DNA from 2 places in the Kineococcus haloalkalitolerans genome. Region 1 is predicted to be linked to the other one. Evidence: predicted binding sites of a transcription regulator. Region 1 holds the regulator's gene; the other holds the start of a gene.
The links. The regulator LexA, encoded in region 1, represses DNA repair genes until DNA is damaged. The targets are predictions, from matches to a motif close to TCGAACANNTGTTCGA.
Positions count from the first base shown of each region.

Region 2: a site for LexA is predicted at 2,311-2,326, ahead of ACRYMY_RS18880 (glycoside hydrolase family 127 protein). Genes of this name have one in related genera too.

Region 1 covers NZ_JBJLSH010000017.1:31,288-34,890, reverse strand. The annotation lists gene ACRYMY_RS08715 (LysM peptidoglycan-binding domain-containing protein) at 1-233, opposite strand, end outside; gene ACRYMY_RS08710 (DUF2277 domain-containing protein) at 424-690, opposite strand; gene lexA (transcriptional repressor LexA) at 863-1,594, shown strand; gene ACRYMY_RS08700 (aspartate/glutamate racemase family protein) at 1,627-2,295, opposite strand; gene ACRYMY_RS08695 (ATP-dependent DNA helicase) at 2,347-3,603, opposite strand, start outside.
Region 2 covers NZ_JBJLSH010000074.1:7,115-10,717, forward strand. The annotation lists gene ACRYMY_RS18875 (ABC transporter substrate-binding protein) at 1-322, opposite strand, end outside; gene ACRYMY_RS18880 (glycoside hydrolase family 127 protein) at 347-2,281, opposite strand; gene ACRYMY_RS18885 (LacI family DNA-binding transcriptional regulator) at 2,426-3,421, shown strand.

The DNA of each region.
Region 1 (3,603 bases):
CGCCGGGTCAGGCGCAGCGGGCGGCGCACCGCGCGCGGCGCGGGCGCCGGGCGCCGCGGGGCCGGGACGGGCGCGCGGTGGCAGTCGGGGCCCGTGGGCACGAGGACCAGGACGGCGGACGAGCGCGACCGGGCGCCGCGGCCCGGGCGCGGCGGGCGACCGCGGCCCGGGACCGCCGGGCTGCTCGCGCGGCGCGGGACGGTCGGGACGGGGACGAGGGCGGTGGCGCTCACGGGGGTGGCCTCCATCTCGGTCGGGCGCCTGCTCGAACAGGTGTTCGAAGCGGCCCGGCAGTTGTACCACCGGGGCACCGGTGGTGCGCAAGACCGCGGTCGAACGGTGTTCGACCCGGCGTGCGCGGCGCACGCTGCCACCCGGGTACGACACGGGGCCCGCTCCGGCGCCCGACCCGCCCCCGCGGGTTCAGGCGTAGCGGCGCGCGGCGCGCTCGCGGGCCCGCGCGGCGAGGGCCTCCCGGTCGCGCGCCGGCGCCGTGGTCACGAGCGAGCTCAGCAGCTCCTCCGTGGCCGCCGCCACGGCGTCGACGGCCCGGTCGAACGCCTCCTGGTTCCGCCGCGAGGGGCGCGTCGTCCCGGCGACCTTGCGCACGTACTGCAGCGCGGCCGCACGGGCCTCCTGCCCCGTGGCGGGCGGCTCGACGTTGTGCAACTGGTGGATGTTCCGGCACATGCCGCGGAGGGTGAGCGCGGTGACCGGTCCCGTCAAGGGGCGAGCGACGGCGACACGCTTCGAACAGGTGTTTGATCGGCGACGGACCGCGCGCTACGGTCGAGCAGCCGCCCGGTGCCGGGGCGGCGGCCGCCGGGTCCCCGGCGGTGCGCGCGGGTCAGGAGGAGCCGAGGTGGCCGACCAGGTCGAGGAGCGGGCCGGACAGCCGGTGCCGGAGGACGCGACGGCCACGGTGCACACCCTGCCCGACCGGGGGCTGGACGCCGCCGGGCTGACCCCCCGCCAGCGCGGGGTCCTCGAGGCCATCCGCGAGGCGGTGGGCCGCAACGGCTACCCGCCGAGCCTGCGCGAGATCGGCACGGCGGTCGGGCTGACCAGCCCCAGCAGCGTCGCCCACCAGGTGCGGACGCTGGAGCGGCTGGGGTACCTGCGCAAGGACCCGCGCCGGCCCCGGACGCTGGAGGTGGTCGCGCCACCGCCGGCGGAGGGCACCACCGGCCCCTGGAGCGGGGGCGGCGAGGAGCACCCGGCACCCACCTGGGTCCCCGTGGTGGGCCGCATCGCCGCCGGTGGGCCGATCCTCGCCGAGCAGCTGGTCGAGGACGTCTTCCCCCTGCCCCCGGAGATCGTGGGCGCGGGCCAGCACTTCGTGCTCCGCGTGGTCGGCGACTCGATGGTCGAGGCCGCCATCTGCGACGGCGACTGGGTCGTCGTGCGCCAGCAGCCCACCGCCGACAACGGCGACGTGGTGGCGGCGATGATCGACGGCGAGGCGACGGTCAAGGTGCTGCAGCGCAAGGACGGCCACGTCCGGCTGCTGCCGCGCAACGCCCTGTACGAGCCGATCGACGCCGACGACGCGGTCGTGCTGGGCCGCGTGACGGCCGTCCTGCGCTCGCTCTGACGCCCCGTCCCCGGCCGGTCGCGGCCAGGGGATCAGATGGCGGCGCCGACCACGCGCTCCACGGCGGCCTCCACGGCCAGGCGCGGAGTCGTCAGCACGGGCACGTGCAGGTCCCGCAGCAGCGGCGCGGCCACGACCATGCTGGCCTGGGCCAGGACGACGACGTCGACGGGCGGCTCGGCGGAGCGCACGGCGCAGCGCACCGCCTCGGCCACGCTCGTCGCGTAGGTGATGAGGTCGCCCTCCTCGAAGGCCTGCCAGGTGCCGGAGCAGTCCACCGGGACCAGCTCCACGTCCCGCCCGGCCTCCGCGGCGCACTCGCGCAGCAGGGGCAGTGCACTGGCCGCCGCCTCGGCCAGCGAGCTGACGACCGCGATGCGCCGGCCGGCCACGACAGCGGCCTCGGCCATCGGGCGGTCCACCCTCAGGACGGGGACCTCCAGCTCCAGGCCGACCTCCTCGGCCACCGGACCCACCGTCGAGCACGTGCAGACGACGACGTCGGCGCCCTCGGCGACGAGGCGGCGCAGCCGGTCGGCGACGGAGGGCCGCACGTGCTCCAGGCCGGACCGGCGGGCCGCGGTGTGCAGCCCGGAGTCGACCAGGTGGCGCGGCTCGACGCGGCGGTCCCGCTCGGCGAGGAGGTCGCTGAAGGTGCGGACGTGCGCGTCCGCGGTGTGCAGGAAGCCGACGGTGGCCACGCCGAGAGGATGCCACCCGGCGGCACCCCCGTCAGCAGGGGGTCGTGAGGATCACCCGGGTGCGCGCAGTCGTCGCAGGGCGTCCCGCGCGACCTCCGGTGAGGCCGTCCCCCAGAAGGGGGGCAGGCTGGCGCGCAGGAAGGAACCGTAGCGGGCGGTGGCCAGCCGCGGGTCCAGGACGGCCACCACACCGCGGTCGGCGGAGGCGCGCACCAGCCGCCCGGCGCCCTGCGCCAGGCGCACGGCGGCGTGGGAGACCGAGACCGACAGGAAGCCGTTGCCGCCGGCGGCGTCCACGGCCCGCGCCCGGGCGGACAGCAGCGGGTCGTCCGGCCGCGGGAACGGGATGCGGTCGACGAGGACCAGCGAGCAGGAAGGTCCGGGCACGTCGACGCCCTGCCACAGCGACAGCGTCCCGAACAGGGACGTCGCCGGGTCGTCGGCGAAGCGGCTCACCAGGCGCGGCAGCCGGTCGTCGCCCTGGCACAGGACCGGCAGGGCCGGGCCGAGGCGCTCACGCACCGCCGCGGCGGCCTCCTCCGCGGCGCGGCGGGAGGAGAACAGCCCCAGGGTGCGCCCACCGGCGGCCTCCACGAGCGCCGCGATCTCGTCGAGGACGGCGCCGTCCGCACCGGAGCGGCCCGGCGGCGGCAGGTGCCGCGCGACGTAGAGGATGCCCTGCCGCGGGTAGTCGAAGGGGCTGCCGACGTCCAGCCCGGTCCAGGGCACGGCGTCGGCGGGCCGCGGGCCGCCCCGGCGCAGCCCGAAGGAGCCCGCGACGGCGTCGAAGGCGCCCCCGAGCGCCAGCGTCGCCGACGTGGCGACGACGGTCCGCTCGGCGAAGACCTTCTCGCGCAGCAGGCCGGCCACGCCCAGCGGCGCCACGTGCAGGGCGGGCCGGGCACCGCCGCCCGGACCGCGGCCGCCACCGACCCCGCTGACCCAGGCCACGTCGTGGTCGGCGTCGTCGGCCAGGCGCGAGGCCGTGGTGAAGACCTCCTGCACGGCGGTGCGCGCCAGGTGGCGGGCCCCGCGCTGCTCGCCGTCCTCGCCCTCGCCGGCGTCCTTGAGCAGGGTCAGCGAGGCGCGGGCGGCGTCGCGCACCGAGACGACCGCTGCGGCCAGCTGCTCCGGCCAGCGGTCCAGCCGCCCCGGCGGGGCCGTCTCCAGCGCGGCGTCGAGCGCGACGCCCGCGTCGTCCAGGTCCTCGGAGACCACCCCCGCCGAGCGCCGCAGGCGGCGGCTCGCGGCCGCCACGACCGCGGCCGACAGCTCGGCCGTGGCCACGGCCGTCACCCGGTCCGCCAG
Region 2 (3,603 bases), on a different contig from region 1:
AGTTGATGTCGTCGATGTCCACCACGTCGGGCATGTTTCCGCCGCGGATGGCGGTGGCCAGCTTGGTGACGTACTGGCCGTCGAGGACGGGGGTGACCTCGACCGTGATGCGGTCCTGCGACGCGTTGAACGCGTCGACGGTCTGGCGCACCCCGGTGACCGTCGCCGCCCGGCACCACAGCCGGACGACACCCTCCCCGTCCTGCCCGAAGCCGGCGGCGCCGACGTCGGCCTCGGGCAGGGAGGAGGCGCAGGAGGGCAGCAGCGCGCTCAGCGCCGCCAGCCCTCCCAGTCCCAGGACGTTCCTGCGGTGGAGCTCCATCGCTCTCCTCCTGCGGGACGGGGGTCAGGCCCGCGGCAGCCAGACCCGCAGGGGGCCCAGCTCGCGGTTGGCCCAGGCGTAGTAGGGGACGGCGGTCACCTCGACCGGTTCCGGCAGCGACGCGGGCGCCGGCTCGTCGGAGGCCGGCCGGTACAGCGGCCCGGTGGCCGCCGCGGCGGCGCGGCGCGCGGGGAACGTCAGCGTCGTGACGCCCTCCAGCAGGTCCGCGCGGTGCTCGGCCCGGGCGGTGCGCACCTCGGCGACGTGGACGCGCACGTCGTCGGCGGCGAGGTCCGCGGGCAGGTCCGGCTGCTCGACGCAGTAGACGAGCGGCCCGCGCTCGAGGGCGACGCAGCCGCGGACGGCGTCCACGCGCGGGTCGGCCTCGACGGGGCGGACCTCCAGCGGGAGGACGAGCTCGACGACGTCCCCGGCGCTCCAGGCGCGGCGCACGCGCAGGTAGTCGCCCGGCTCGGCGTCCACCGGCTGCCCGGCCGCGGTGGCGCGGGCACCGGTGGCCCAGGCCGGCACGCGCAGGGCCAGCTCCCACTCCCCCGTCCCGGGCGCTGTCACCTCGACGCGCACGGTCCCGTCCCACGGGTAGTCGGTGGTGACGGCCAGCTCGGCGCCGTCGGCCCCGCGCACCGTCCCGGTGGCGTACTGGTGCAGCTGCACGCCGTCGCCGGACGTCGTCGCCACGTACGCGTCGAGGCTGGACAGGGTCCGCATGATGTTCGGCGGGCAGCAGGCGCAGTCGAACCAGGGGCGGCGGCCGTGGGCGACGCTGCGCTCCTCGTCCGGGTGGGCGCCGTCGCGCAGCTGCAGGGCGTTGACGTAGAAGTACTCCGTGCCCCGCAGCGAGACGCCCGGCAGGAACGCGTTGTAGAGGGTGCGCTCGACCAGGTCGGCGTAGCGGGCCTCGCCCGTGGCCAGCAGCATCCGCCAGCTCCACTGCACGCTGCCGATCGCCGCGCACGTCTCGGCGTAGGCGCGGTCGGGGGTGAGCTCGTGGTGGTCGCCGAACTGCTCCATGTCCCAGCGGGCGCCGATGCCGCCGGTGACGTACGTCTTGGTGGAGACCATGCCCTCCCACTGGCGCACCAGCGCGGCCAGCAGCTCCGCGTCGCCGGTCTCGGCGGCCACGTCGGCGGCACCGGCCGTCAGGTAGACGGCGCGCACCGAGTGCCCCTCGACGGTGGTCTGCTCGCGCACGGGCACCCGGTCGGAGAAGTACGTGGGCTGCTTGCCGTGGCGCTCGATGATGCCGTGGCCGCGGGCGTCGACGAACCAGCGCGCCAGCTCCAGGTACTCGCGGTTCCCCGTCTCCCGGTACAGCTCGACGAGCGCCATCTCGACGACGGGGTGGCCGTCGACGTCCTCCACCTTCCCCGGGCCGAAGGTGGCGACGAGGTGGTCGGCCAGCTTGACCGCGACGTCGAGCAGGCCGGTGTCGCCCGTGCCGCGCACGACGGCGACGGCGGCCTGGAACAGGTGGCCGGCGCAGTAGTGCTCGTGGCTCCAGGGCAGGTCGACGTAGCGCTCGCCGCCCCCGCGGACCTGCTGCACGGAGTCCAGGTAGCCGTCGGCGGCCTGCGCGGCGGCCACGGTGGCGGTGACCTCGCGGATCCAGCCGAGCAGCTCGGCGTCGGCCTCGCGGCCGTGCTCCCAGCCGGCCGCCTCCAGCCACTTGTAGACGTCGGAGTCCATGAAGATCGGGCCGCGGACCTCACCGTCCTCGGTCCCGGCGGCGATGCGCAGGTTGCGCAGGTTCCCGGCGCTCTGGAGCTTCTCGTAGCCGGTGCGCAGCGCCTGACGGCGGTTCGCCGCCTGCCGGGCGGACCAGAACCCGCCCGTGATGCGCGCCGCGCCCGTGGGCACGGGCCGCAGCGCCACGGCGGCGCCGGGGGTGGGGGCGGCGGGGGCGGTGATCGCCGCACCGGCCGTCGGGGTGGTCGTCACGAGCTCTCCCTCGAGTCGTCGGAAACGTACGGAACACGTTTTCTGCGGTGACCGTAGGACCGCGGGCGCGAGCCCGTCAAGACGCCGTCCCGCACTGCTGTCCGGCTATGCTCCTGCTCTTCCGCGGGCGACGAGGGGGTGGACGTGACGGAAAACGTCGTTCCGGCGCGGATCGTGGACGTGGCCGCGCTGGCCGGGGTGTCCGCCGGCACGGCCTCCAAGGCCCTCAACGGCACCGGCCAGCTGCGCGCCGAGACGCGCGAGCGGGTGCGCCGCGCCGCCGAGCAGCTGGGCTTCACGCCCGACGCCGTCGGCCGCGGCCTGTCCTCCGGGCGCACCTACACCGTCGGGCTCATCACCACCGACAGCTTCGGGCGCTTCTCCATCCCCGTCATGCTCGGCGCCGAGAACGCCCTGGGCGCCGGGGAGATGGTCGTCCTGCTGTGCGACAGCCGCGACGACCCGCTGCGCGAGCAGCACTACCTGCGCACGCTCCTGGCCCGCCGCGTCGACGGGATCATCGTCACCGGCCGGCGCACCGAACCGCGCCCGCCGCTCGCCGCCCCCGTGCCCGTCGTCTACGCCTTCACGCCCTCGCAGTCGGACGAGGACTGCTCCCTGGTCGTCGACCAGGCCGGCGGGGCGGCTGCCGCGGTGCGGCACGTCCTGGACCTGGGCCGCACCCGCGTCGCCCACGTCACCGGGCCCGCCGACCACCACGCCGCCCGGGTGCGCGCGAGCGCCGCCGCCGCCGAAGCCGGTGGGGCGCTCGTGGCCCCGCCGCTGCACGGCGACTGGTCCGAGCGCTGGGGGCGGCTGGCCGCCGAGCTGCTGCTGCGCCGCCACCCCGACGTCGACGCGGTCACCTGCGGGAGCGACCAGATCGCCCGCGGGGTGTGCGACGGCCTGCGCGACGCCGGCCGGCGCGTGCCCGACGACGTGGCCGTCACCGGCTTCGACGACTGGGACGTCATCGCCCTGGCCTCGCGCCCACCGCTGACCACCGTCGCCCTCGGCCTGGAGGCGCTCGGCCGCCGCGCCGGCGAGCTGCTGCTGGACGCCGTCGCCGGTCGTCCCACCCGCGGCACGACCACGACGCCGACCCGGCTCGTCGTGCGGGAGTCCACCGTCGGCGTGTGAGCCGCCGGCACCGACCCCCGGCACGGCCGACGGCCCGCCCCCCTCCCCCGCCGCGATCGTGACGACCGAGCGTCACCCCCTCCGTGATCGGCGGCTGAACCCCTCCGTGATCTCGCTGGTAGTCCCAGCAAGATCACCGCGGGACGGGGGCGGAAGGGGTGTGCGGGGCCGGCGACCCTGGG